DNA from 4 places in the Streptomyces sp. NPDC088745 genome. Region 1 is predicted to be linked to each of the others. Evidence: riboswitches for the same ligand, from Rfam matches in the RefSeq annotation. Region 1 holds a riboswitch; each other region holds the start of a gene.
The links. A riboswitch is a leader RNA that binds a small molecule or an ion and turns the genes downstream of it on or off. The one in region 1 is predicted to bind cobalamin.

Region 1 (2,841 bases):
TCGCGGGCCGGCAGGGACTTCTTGGCCAGGCCCTGCGCCTCCGCCCTGCGGTAGGCGGCGTCGAAGTCGTCGCCCCACAGGTCCACCAGCTCGGGGACGTCGGCGGGGGAGAACAGCGACCACTGGCCGTCCTGGTCCACGCGGCGCATGAACTCGTCCGGGATCCAGTGGGCGAGGTTGAGGTTGTGGGTGCGGCGGGCGTCCTCGCCGGTGTTGTCGCGGAGCTCCAGGAACTCCTCGATGTCCGCGTGCCAGGTCTCCAGGTAGACGGCGGCCGCGCCCTTGCGGCGGCCGCCCTGGTTGACGGCCGCGACGGAGGCGTCGAGCGTCTTCAGGAACGGGACGATGCCGTTGGAGTGGCCGTTGGTGCCGCGGATCAGGGAGCCGCGGGCGCGGATGCGCGAGTACGACAGACCGATGCCGCCGGCGTGCTTGGACAGGCGCGCGACCTGGTGGTAGCGGTCGTAGATCGAGTCCAGCTCGTCCATCGGGGAGTCGAGGAGGTAGCAGGACGACATCTGCGGGTGGCGGGTGCCGGAGTTGAAGAGCGTCGGCGAGGACGGCAGGTAGTCCAGACGGCTCATCAGCCGGTACAGCGAGGCGACCTCGGCGAGAGCCCGCTCGCTGTCGTCCGCCGCCAGGCCGGAGGCCACGCGCAGCATGAAGTGCTGCGGGGTCTCGATCACCTGACGGGTGATGGGGTGGCGCAGCAGGTAGCGGCTGTAGACCGTGCGCAGGCCGAAGTACTCGAAGCGGTCGTCGCCCTCGAGGTCGATCAGCTCGTCCAGCGCCGCCGCGTGCTTGGCGACGAACTCGGCCGTACGGTCCGCGATGAGCCCTTCGCGGTGGCCGACGGCGACGGACCCGGAGAAGCAGCCCACCCCCTGGGAGGCGGCCTCGTCCCGGATCGTACGGGCGAGCAGGCGCGCGGCGAGGCGCGAGTAGGCGGGGTCCTCGGAGATGAGCCCTGCGGCGGCCTCGGTGGCCAGCTCCCGGAGCTCGGCGGCGTCCGAGCGCGCGTTGCGCCCCCGCAGGGCGGCGGCGGCGACCCGGCCGGGGTCGGTGTCGGTGAGGTCGGCGGTCAGGTCGGTCAGGGTGCGCAGCAGCGCGGTGCCGGGGGCGTCCTGACTGTCCTGACTCTGCTCGGCGGTGGCCGGGTCGACTGGCGCGATGGTCACGTGGGGGCTCTCCCTCGCTCGGCGCGGGGCCACGGGGCGGAGCGGGGGCGCGCGAGCAGGCGTCCGCCCCGGAAGAAGGGCGCACGTCGCCTGGCGTCCACCGGCTCATCCTCGAAGCCCGGACGTATCGGAATCCGGTTCGGTCGAGCCGGATCACACCGTCGGCAGGTCCTCGGACTTGGCGGTACGCAAATGCGTACATGACACACCGTTGCGGGACAGTTCCGGATTCTCACCGGATTCCCCTGCGGCGACAGCGAGGACGAGCATACATGTGGTGGGTCCCCGTTGGGGAACCCACCACATGTTGTGTCGCGCGCCGTTGCGCTTCCCCGGCTAAAGGGGGTACGGGCCCCGTTTCACCGGGATCCTGAGCCCCCGCGCGCACCGGGCTGGAGCGCCAGTGCGTACGTCAGCAGGCCCAGTCCGGGCACCGGTTGCCAGTCCCGCTCGGGCGTCCGTACGAAGCCGAGGCGCTCGTAGATCCGGTGCGCCCCCAGCATCGTCGGCTGGGTCGACATCACCAGCCGGACGACCCCTTCCTCGGCCCGTGCGCGGGCGACACAGGCCCGCACGAGGCTCTCGCCCGCCCCGCGCCCCCGGGCCGCCCGTGCGACCGCGAGCATGCGGAACTCGGCCTCGCCGGGGACGCCGATGTCCTGGAGCGGGCTGCCCTGGGGAGCATAGGTGACGGTGCCCAGGAGGGTGTCGTCGGCGTCCACGGCGACCAGGAGGTCGGCCTTCGCGGCGCGGGAGGCGGCGTCGCGCAGGGTGGTCGCGTAGGTGTTGTCCTCGCCGCCGTCGAGGAGGCCGTCGTCGAGGTAGGCGCGGGCGGTGATCTCGCCCACGGCCGGGTATTCGGGGGGTTCCGCGATGCGGATGCGCATGTCCATGCCGGGCAGTGTGCAACGGCGGGGGCCCGGCGTCCCACCCCGTGTCGAGGGGCGGGACACCGGGCCGTACCGCGGTCGCTCCGACCGGTTCAGCAGCAGCGGAAGCCGTCGCGGGGGTCGCCCTCGCGGGCGTCGGTGCGGCTGCGCTCGAAGGCGCGGCGGGTCATGACCGCGGCGTCCGGGTCGTGCGCGCGGGCGTGGGCGACGTAGTGGTCGTACGCCGCCTCGCCGGTCACCTCGCGGACGTACCAGCGCAGCCGGGACAGCCAGTGCCGCAGCCCTGCCGTGCGCACCGCGCCCGTGGTCATACCGTGCTCTCCTCCTTGCGCGGGCGGCCGTCCGGGCCCAGGCCCGCGGCGGCCAGCTCGGCCTTCTCCTCCTTGGTGGCGAACAGGGAGGCCGGGGCGACGAGCTTCGACTCGACGTACGGGGTCTCGCTGAGCTCGACCCCGGCCGGGTTGCGGACCGCCTTCAGGCAGGCGCGGCAGGCCTCGAAGAGGACGACCAGGATCAGCACCGCGAACAGGACGGACAGGACGCCGTCGACCGTGGAGTTGGTGACGATGGTCTCCATCTGCTCGCGGTTCTTGGCGAGTCCGACCTTGTCGAGGCCCTTGTCGAGGGCGCTCTGGTAGACGTCGCGCTGGGCGAAGAAGCCCACCTTGGGGTCGGCGGAGAAGATCTTCTGCCAGCTCGCGGTGAGCGTGACCGCGACGTCCCACAGCAGCGGAACGGCCGTCACCCAGGCGTACTTGAGACGCCCGGACTTG
Region 2 (2,841 bases), on a different contig from region 1:
CGTGGGCAGCGGGCTACGCGGACTACAAGGAGCTGAAGCCCCTCGTGCAGGCCGGGAAGTTCAAGGTCCACCGCGATCTGCTCGGCGGTCACGCCTGGCTCTTCGACGGCACCACCCTGTGGACGTACGACGACCCGCTGGTCCTCGCCGCCAAGGGCGCGTACGTACGGGCCCGGGGCCTGGGCGGCGTGATGGCCTGGTCGCTGGACGCGGACACCGCGGACGGCGAGCTCTACCGGGCGCTGGACCGGGGCCTCGGCCGGCGCTGACCGTACGCGGGGCCGGGGGTGCGCTCCCGATCGGGGTGCGCTCCCGGCCGTGGCGGTGTGCTCCCGGTCGGGGTGCGCCCCCGGTTGTGGCGGTGTGCTCCCGGTCGGGGTGCGCCCCCGGTTGTGGCGGTGTGCTCCCGACCGGGGACACGCCCCCGGTTGTGGCGGTGTGCTCCCGACCGGGGACACGCCCCCGGTTGTGGCGGTGTGCTCCCCCGCCCGAGCGCACCCCCGGCCCGGGAGGTCTCCTGACCGAGGGGGCGTGCCCCCGTGTCCCACGTCACGGTCCGGAAGGCGGGCTCCGGGTCCCGGCGCACCCCTCCCGCCCCCTATCGTGGCCCGTGCAACTGGTTCGCCCTGCCCGCCAGGCAGCGGCGTCGCAAGAGGGAACCCGGTGGGAATCCGGGACTGCCCCGCAGCGGTGAGTGGGAACGAACGCCGTCATACGCACTGGGTCCGCACGGACCTGGGAAGCGACGGCCAGTAGGAATCCGCCGGAGTTCCGGTGGGTGTGCCCGCGAGTCCGAAGACCTGCCCGTTGCCCGCACGCGACCCGCTCGCGTGCGGACATCCCGGTGACCTCGTGGGCGGGTCGGCGTACAGATCAGGCGGAACGGCCTTTTCCCGCAAGGGAGTCGGCGGCCCGCCCGGTTCGTCGTCCCTTCGCGTCCGCGTCCCGTCGCCGGGGTGCTCAGGAGTCATCTCGCGAAGGAGATTTCCGTGACACCGAAGTCCGCAGCCGCGGCAGCACGCGCCACCGTGTACGGCTACCCCCGCCAGGGCGGGAACCGTGAGCTCAAGAGGGCCGTCGAGGGGTACTGGAAGGGACGGGTCACCGCCGACGCCCTCCGGGCGACCGCGGCCGACCTGCGCCGTACGACATGGGAGCAGTTGGCCGGGGCCGGCCTCCACGAGGTGCCGACCGGCGACTTCTCGTACTACGACCACGTCCTGGACACCAGCGTCATGGTCGGCGCCGTCCCGGCACGCCACCGCGCGGCCGTCGACGCCGACCCCCTCGACGGGTACTTCGCGATGGCGCGCGGGAACCAGGACGTGGCCCCCCTGGAAATGACCAAGTGGTTCGACACCAACTACCACTACCTGGTGCCCGAACTGGGTCCGGACACGGTCTTCACCGCCGACTCGTCCCAGCAGGTCGGCACGCTGACGGAGGCCCTCGCGCTCGGCCACACCGCCCGGCCCGTGCTGGTCGGCCCGGTGACGTACCTCCTCCTGGCGAAGCCCGCCCCGGGCGTCGCCGCCGGCTTCGAGCCGCTGACCCTGCTGGACCGGCTGCTGCCCGTGTACGCCGAGGTGCTGGCCGACCTGCGGGCCGCCGGGGCCACCTGGGTGCAGCTCGACGAACCCGCCCTCGTCCAGGACCGCACCCCGGCCGAACTGAACGCCGCCGCCCGCGCCTACCGCGACCTGGGCGCGCTCACCGACCGCCCGCAGCTCCTCGTCGCCTCCTATTTCGACCGGCTCGGCGACGCCCTGCCGGTGCTCGCCAAGGCCCCGGTCGAGGGCCTGGCGCTGGACTTCACCGGTCCCGCCGCCGCCAACCTGGAGGCGCTCGCCGCCGTGGGCGGGCTGCCGGGCAAGCGGCTGGTCGCGGGCGTCGTCGACGGCCGCAACATCTGGATCAACGACTACGAGAAGTCCCTCGCCACCCTCGGCACGCTCCTCGGCCTGGCCGAGTGCGTCGACGTGGCCGCCTCCTGCTCGCTGCTGCACGTCCCTGTCGACGCGGCGGCCGAGCGGGACGTCGACCCGCAGGTGCTGCGCTGGCTCGCCTTCGCACGGCAGAAGACGGCGGAGGTCGTCACCCTGGCGAAGGGCCTCGCCCGGGGCACCGGCAGCATTACCGCCGAACTCGCCCGCAACCGGGCCGACTTGGCCTCCCGGTCCAATTCCCCCATCACCCGCGACCCGGCCGTACGGGCCCGGGTCGCCGCCGTGACGGACGCGGACGGCCGCCGCTCGGCACCGTACGAGCAGCGGTCCTCCGCCCAGCGCGCCGCACTCGGCCTCCCCCTCCTCCCCACCACCACGATCGGCTCCTTCCCGCAGACCGCCGAACTGCGCACCGCACGGGCCGACCTGCGGGCCGGCCGCATCGACGCGGCGGCCTACGAGGAGCGGATCAAGGCCGAGATCCGCGACGTCCTGGCCTTCCAGGAGAAGGCGGGCCTCGACGTCCTGGTGCACGGCGAGCCCGAACGCAACGACATGGTCCAGTACTTCGCCGAACGGCTGACGGGGTACCTGGCCACCCAGCACGGCTGGGTCCAGTCCTACGGCACCCGCTACGTCCGCCCGCCGGTCCTGGCCGGTGACATCTCGCGCCCCGAGCCGATGACGGTGCGCTGGACCTCGTACGCGAACTCCCTCACCGACCGCCCGGTGAAGGGCATGCTGACCGGCCCGGTGACGATGCTCGCCTGGTCGTTCGTACGGGACGACCAGCCGCTCGGCGACACGGCCCGGCAGGTCGCTCTCGCCCTGCGCGACGAGGTCGACGACCTGGAGGCGGCCGGCACTTCGGTCATCCAGGTCGACGAGCCCGCCC
Region 3 (2,841 bases), on a different contig from region 1:
CCCGCCAGATCCGCCTCGGCGCGGATCGTGGCGAAGGACTGGCGGTAGATCGCCGGTCCGTCCTTCTCGTACTGGTGCACTGTGCTGTCGCTCTCTTCTGCGGACGGTCTGCGGACGGGCATGGGAAAAGACGGAGTACCGGGGTGGATCAGCCGCGGGCGGCGGCCACGGCGGCGGGCAGCGACCGGTCCGTGACCACGACGGGGGCGGTGCGGGACGCACCGCGCACGACGGACACCTCGTGCCCCTCGGCGGTGGCCACGACGTCGACCCGGTCGCCGTGCGGGTGCCCGCACCGGCGCGCGCAGCCCGACCAGTAGACAGGAAGCGTTCCCACGGGGCCCACGGCGGCCCCCGCCAGGGCCCGCACGTCGGACAGCGACTTCGCGCAGCCGGGCCGTCCGATGCACGCCCCGACGCCGCTCCAGGGCGAGCCGGGGCCGGTGACCAGCCCGGCGGCGCCCAGGGCGTCGAGCAGCGCGGCGGCCCGCCCGGGGGCGACCCCCGGCACGACGACCCCGCGCCACGGCGTCAGGCGCAGCGTGCCGTCGCCCTGGCTGCGCGCCGTGTCGGCCAGCAGCCGCCACTGTGCGGCGGCGACACGTCCCAGGGGCACCCCCACCGACAGTGCCGCCGCGCCGGGCGCACCCCCGGTGACGACGCCGAACCCGGGCGCGGCGGCCTCGCGCGGCCGTGCCGGAGCCCGGGTGCGGGCCGCACCCGCCAGGACCGCGCCCGGCGTCCGCGCAGGGGCGGCAGCCAGCTTCCGCGCCACCTGTGCCAGCAGCACGTCCGGGCCCGCCGGCAGCTCGGCGACCCGCCAGGTGCCCGCGTCCGGCGCACTGTCCAGAAAGGTTTCGGCAGCCACCAGGGCCGCACGGGCCGCCCACGCGCCCGGGACGCGCACCGCGTCGGCGGCAGCGCCGACACGCAGCAGCGCGTTCCCGTCACCCTGCGCGAGCAGCGTCACGTCCGCACCGAGCGCGTCCACGTCACCGCGCCCGTCGTCCAGCGCGAACAGGAACCGGCCGGACAGGGCGACGGCCCGCCCGCTCGCGCACAGGAGCGCGTCCAACTCCGCCAGCCACGGCCCCACATCGGCGTTCCCCCGGCCGTCCAGGCCCGACAGCGGCGACGCCACCAGGTTGCGCACCCGCTCGTGCCGCGCGGACGGCAGCAGCCCCGACTCGCCGAGCCGCCGCGCGAGTTCACCGCCGCAGTCGGCGGGCAGCGCACGCAGTTGCGCGTTGCCCCGGGAAGTGAGGTGAATGTCACCCTCGCCGAGCTCCCCGGCCAACTTCCCGAGCACGTCGGCCTGCTCCGCGGTCAGGACGCCGCCGGGCAGCCGCACCCGCGCCAGCGCCCCGTCGTCCGCGCGGTGCAGCCGCAGGGACCCGGGGCACGCGTCACCACGGGTGCGCGCGGAGTTCGCACCGGAGGCCGACGGCGAAGAGGGGGACGGGGGCATGGCGGCGAGCATACCGACCCGAGGCCGACTCCTGTTCGACCGCCGGGTGCCGGGGCCTTGACCGGTACGCCTAATATGCCTGGTGGCGGACCCTGCGGTCCGTCGCCGTCGCCCGCCAGGGCGGCAGTCGCCACCGAAAGGCGACAGGGGAGGAAGCCCGGTGCGATTCCGGCGCGGTCCCGCCACTGTGAGCCCGGCCCCAGGCCGGGCGAGTCAGGAACTCCCTTCCGTAGCTTCTCGACCTGGTTCGAGCAGTCCGAACACCGCCCGGGGCGTGGACACCCCGAGGAAGGCCCGACGCCGCATGATCCTGCTCCTGTCGACGTCCGACACCGACCTGCTCAGCGCCCGTTCCTCGGACGGACCGGTCAGCTACCGCTACGCCAACCCCTCCCGCCTCGACCTGGCGGACCTGCCCGCCCTCCTGGACGGCACCGACCTCGTCGTGGTGCGCCTCCTCGGCGGCGTCCGCGCCTGGCAGGAGGGTCTCGACCAGGTCCTCGCCACCGGCCGCCCCGTCGTCGTCCTCACCGGCGAACAGGCCCCCGACGCCCAGCTCATGGCCGCCTCCACCGTCCCCGTCGGCATCGCCGCCGAGGCGCACGCCTACCTGGCGCACGGCGGCCCCGCCAACCTGGAGCAGCTCGCCCGGTTCCTCTCCGACACCGTGCTGCTCACCGGCCACGGCTTCGAGTCGCCCGCGCCGGCGCCCTCCTGGGGCCCCCTGGAGCGCACCGCCCGCGAGGACGTCGAGGGCCCGACCGTCGCGGTGCTCTACTACCGCGCCCACCACATGAGCGGCAACACCGCCTTCATCGACGCCCTGTGCGGCGAGATCGAGGCGGCCGGGGCCCGCCCGCTGCCGCTGTACGTCGCGTCCCTGCGCACCCCGGAGCCGGAGCTCATCGAGGAGCTGCGCGCCGCCGACGCCATCGTCACCACCGTGCTCGCGGCCGGCGGCACCCGCCCCGCCGAGGCCTCCGCGGGCGGCGACGACGAGTCCTGGGACGCGGGCGCCCTCACCGGCCTCGACGTCCCGATCCTCCAGGCGCTGTGCCTCACCAGCCCGCGCGCCGCCTGGGAGGAGAACGACGAGGGCGTCTCCCCGCTGGACGCCGCCACCCAGATCGCCGTCCCCGAGTTCGACGGCCGCCTGATCACCGTTCCGTTCTCCTTCAAGGAGATCGACGAGGACGGCCTGCCGTCGTACGTCGCCGACCCCGAGCGCGCCGCCCGCGTCGCCGGGACCGCCGTGCGCCACGCCCGGCTGCGGCACATCCCCAACGCCGAGAAGAAGCTCGCGCTGGTCCTGTCCGCGTACCCGACCAAGCACTCCCGGATCGGCAACGCGGTCGGCCTCGACACCCCCGCCA
Region 4 (2,841 bases), on a different contig from region 1:
CCGAAGAACGACGCGAAGACCCCGCCCCGGTCGATGTCCCCGACCACCACCACCGGGAAGTCCGCGGCCCGCGCGATCCCCATGTTGACGATGTCCGTCCGCCGCAGATTGATCTCCGCCGGGCTGCCCGCCCCCTCGCAGATCACCGCGTCGTACTGACCGCGCAGCTCCGCCAGGCACTCCGTGACCGTGCCGAGCAGCGCCTCCCGGTGCCCGCCCTGCACGCCCTTGCCGTACGTCGTGCCGCCCGCCGTGCCGAAGAAGCCGCGCGCGCTCATCTCGCCCACCGGCCTGCCGAGCAGCACCACCTGACTGGACCTGTCGCTCCCCGGCTTCAGCAGCACCGGATTCATCAGCGCCGTCGGCTCGACGCGCGCCGCCTGCGCCTGCATCGCCTGGGCGCGCCCGATCTCCGCGCCCTCCCGCGTCACGAACGAGTTCAGCGACATGTTCTGCGCCTTGAACGGGGCCACCTTCACCCCCCGGCGCACCAGCCACCGGCAGATGCCCGCGGTGACGACGCTCTTGCCCGCGTCCGACGTGGTCCCCGCGACCAGCAGTCCGCCGCCACTCATGCGTTCCGTCCCTTCGCGTACGAGAACGCCAGCCGCCCCGCCGCACACGCGGCCAGCGCCAGCACGCCCACCCGGCGCGACAGCCGCACCGCACGTTCGATGTCGGGCACGTCCACCGGACGCCCGCGCTCCCCGTTCAGCACCGCCCGGTGCTCCACCCGCCCCGCGTACGACAGCGTTCCGCCGAGCCGCACGCCCAGCGCGCCCGCGAAGGACGCCTCGACGGGGCCCGCGTTGGGGCTGGGGTGCGCGGCCGCGTCGGCGCGCCAGGCCCTGACCGCACCCCGGGCGTCGTCCCCGGCGAGCACCGCGAGCGCCGCCGTCAGGCGTGCGCCGGGCCAGCCGGCCACGTCGTCGAGCCGGGCCGAGGCCCACCCGTACCTGCGGTGACGGGCCGACTTGTGCCCGACCATCGCGTCCAGCGTGTTCACCGCCCGGAACGCGACAAGGCCGGGCACACCGCCGACCGCACCCCACACCAGCGCGCCCACCACCGCGTCCGAGGTGTTCTCGGCGACGGACTCCACGACCGCCCGGGCGAGCTGCTGCCCGTCCAGGGCCTGCGGGTCGCGCCCGCACAGGTGCGGCAGCCGCTCCCGGGCCAGTTCCAGGTCCCCGGCGGCCAGCGCCCCGCCGATCGCCCTGGCCTCGCGCCCCAGCGACGTGCCCCCGACGACGGCCCAGGTGGCGGCGGCGGTCAGCGCGACGGACGCGGCGGGGCGGCGGCGTACGAGACGGGAGGCCACGGCGGCGGCTCCGGCCGCTCCGCCCACGCAGACCAGGGTGTGCGCCGCGCCCCGCGCCCGGTCGTCCCGCCACAGGACCCGTTCGACGGCGGCCGCGGCACGCCCGAAGAGGGCGACCGGATGTCCCCGGCGCGGGTCGCCGAACACGGCGTCGCAGGCCATCCCGAGGGCCGCGCCGAGCGCGAACGCGTACGGGGGCACGGCGACGCAACCGCGGGTACCGCAGCCGGGCATGGCGACGAGTCCTTAACTCAGGGTCCGCGCCCTGGTTGGAGGTGACGAGCGGCTGGGAGTTCCTGGCTTCGGCACGACCCTCGTCGGGTCGGCCGTGACAGTGGCGGGACCGCGCCGGATTCGCACCGGCTTCCTCTCCATGCCGCCGTAATGGCTCCGGCAGTCCACCACGCCCCACGAACAGCCGTCAACCTGGGGTTGACCTGCGGGAGGCGGGGGGCGGACGCCGATCCGGAACGGCCGACAGCCGGCGGGGCCGGAAGACCGGCGGCCCGCCGGCTGCTCCGGCGTCGGGGGGCGGGGCGGACGGGCCCCGCGGGTTGTCAGGAGACGATCAGGAAGATGCCGTACGCGACGGCCGCGGCGCACAGCGCGAAGCAGGCGTACGCGCCCGTGCGGGCGACCGGGGCGGAGCCGCCCGTGGCGGCGGCCGCGGTCTGCTTGGAGAGGCCCACGATGCCGAGGGTGAACAGGCCCACCAGGGAGACGGTGGCCACGAGGCTGACGCCGAACACGGTGCCGAGAGCTGCCCAGTCGATGTTCATGTCGCGTGTGTCCTTAGACCGATGCGGCCGGGCGGGCCGGGTCGGCGGTGGGGGAGTGGAGGGTTGCCTTCAGGTCGCCGGTGACCGTGTGGGTGGTCCCGGCCGGGAGGAGGCCGGCGGGCGGCGGGGTGACCGCGGCCATCGCGGTGGTGACGACACCCGCGGGCCCGGCGGCCGGGGCGGCCGCGCCGTCGAGGTCGTCGGCCGTGACGTTGGTGTGGTCGACCGGCTTGCGGCGCGACAGCATCCAGATCGCACCGGAGCCCGCGACCAGCAGGATCGCGACGGCGGTGACGCCCCACGTGCCCTGACCGGTGAGGAACTCGGCGGCCGCGGCGACCGCGCCGGCGGCCGGCAGGGTCAGGCCCCAGGCGACGAACATCCGGGTCGCGGTCGACCAGCGGACCACCCCGCCCTTGGGCGCGAGACCCGAGCCCATCACGGCGCCGGAGCAGACCTGGGTGGTGGAGAGGGAGAAGCCGAGGTGCGAGGAGGCCAGGATGACCGTCGCGGCGCCGGTCTGGGCGGCGAAGCCCTGCGGCGGCCGGAGGTCGGTGAGGCCCTTGCCCATGGTGCGGATGATGCGCCAGCCGCCGAGGTAGGTGCCGAGCGCGATGGCGACGCCGGCCGAGACGATGACCCACATCGGCGGGTTCGAGCCGGGGGCCAGCACGTTGCCGGTGACCAGGGCCAGGGTGATGACACCCATGGTCTTCTGCGCGTCGTTGGTGCCGTGCGCGA

Region 2: another riboswitch for cobalamin. It lies ahead of metE (5-methyltetrahydropteroyltriglutamate--homocysteine S-methyltransferase); the one in region 1 lies ahead of ACIP93_RS05750 (ribonucleoside-diphosphate reductase subunit alpha).
Region 3: another riboswitch for cobalamin. It lies ahead of cobN (cobaltochelatase subunit CobN); the one in region 1 lies ahead of ACIP93_RS05750 (ribonucleoside-diphosphate reductase subunit alpha).
Region 4: another riboswitch for cobalamin. It lies ahead of ACIP93_RS12585 (cobalamin biosynthesis protein); the one in region 1 lies ahead of ACIP93_RS05750 (ribonucleoside-diphosphate reductase subunit alpha).

The regions. Positions count from the first base shown of each region.
Region 1 covers NZ_JBIVLB010000002.1:254,427-257,267, reverse strand. The annotation lists gene ACIP93_RS05750 (ribonucleoside-diphosphate reductase subunit alpha) at 1-1,178, opposite strand, end outside; cobalamin riboswitch at 1,324-1,465, opposite strand; gene ACIP93_RS05745 (GNAT family N-acetyltransferase) at 1,538-2,071, opposite strand; gene ACIP93_RS05740 (YbdD/YjiX family protein) at 2,161-2,379, opposite strand; gene ACIP93_RS05735 (carbon starvation CstA family protein) at 2,376-2,841, opposite strand, start outside.
Region 2 covers NZ_JBIVLB010000012.1:138,131-140,971, forward strand. The annotation lists gene ACIP93_RS27625 (glycoside hydrolase family 18 protein) at 1-269, shown strand, start outside; cobalamin riboswitch at 601-823, shown strand; gene metE (5-methyltetrahydropteroyltriglutamate--homocysteine S-methyltransferase) at 990-2,841, shown strand, end outside.
Region 3 covers NZ_JBIVLB010000009.1:106,852-109,692, forward strand. The annotation lists gene ACIP93_RS23810 (precorrin-8X methylmutase) at 1-80, opposite strand, end outside; gene cobG (precorrin-3B synthase) at 149-1,480, opposite strand; cobalamin riboswitch at 1,576-1,712, shown strand; gene cobN (cobaltochelatase subunit CobN) at 1,773-2,841, shown strand, end outside.
Region 4 covers NZ_JBIVLB010000003.1:742,669-745,509, forward strand. The annotation lists gene ACIP93_RS12580 (cobyric acid synthase) at 1-575, opposite strand, end outside; gene ACIP93_RS12585 (cobalamin biosynthesis protein) at 572-1,555, opposite strand; cobalamin riboswitch at 1,592-1,731, opposite strand; gene ACIP93_RS12590 (hypothetical protein) at 1,879-2,100, opposite strand; gene ACIP93_RS12595 (anion permease) at 2,114-2,841, opposite strand, start outside.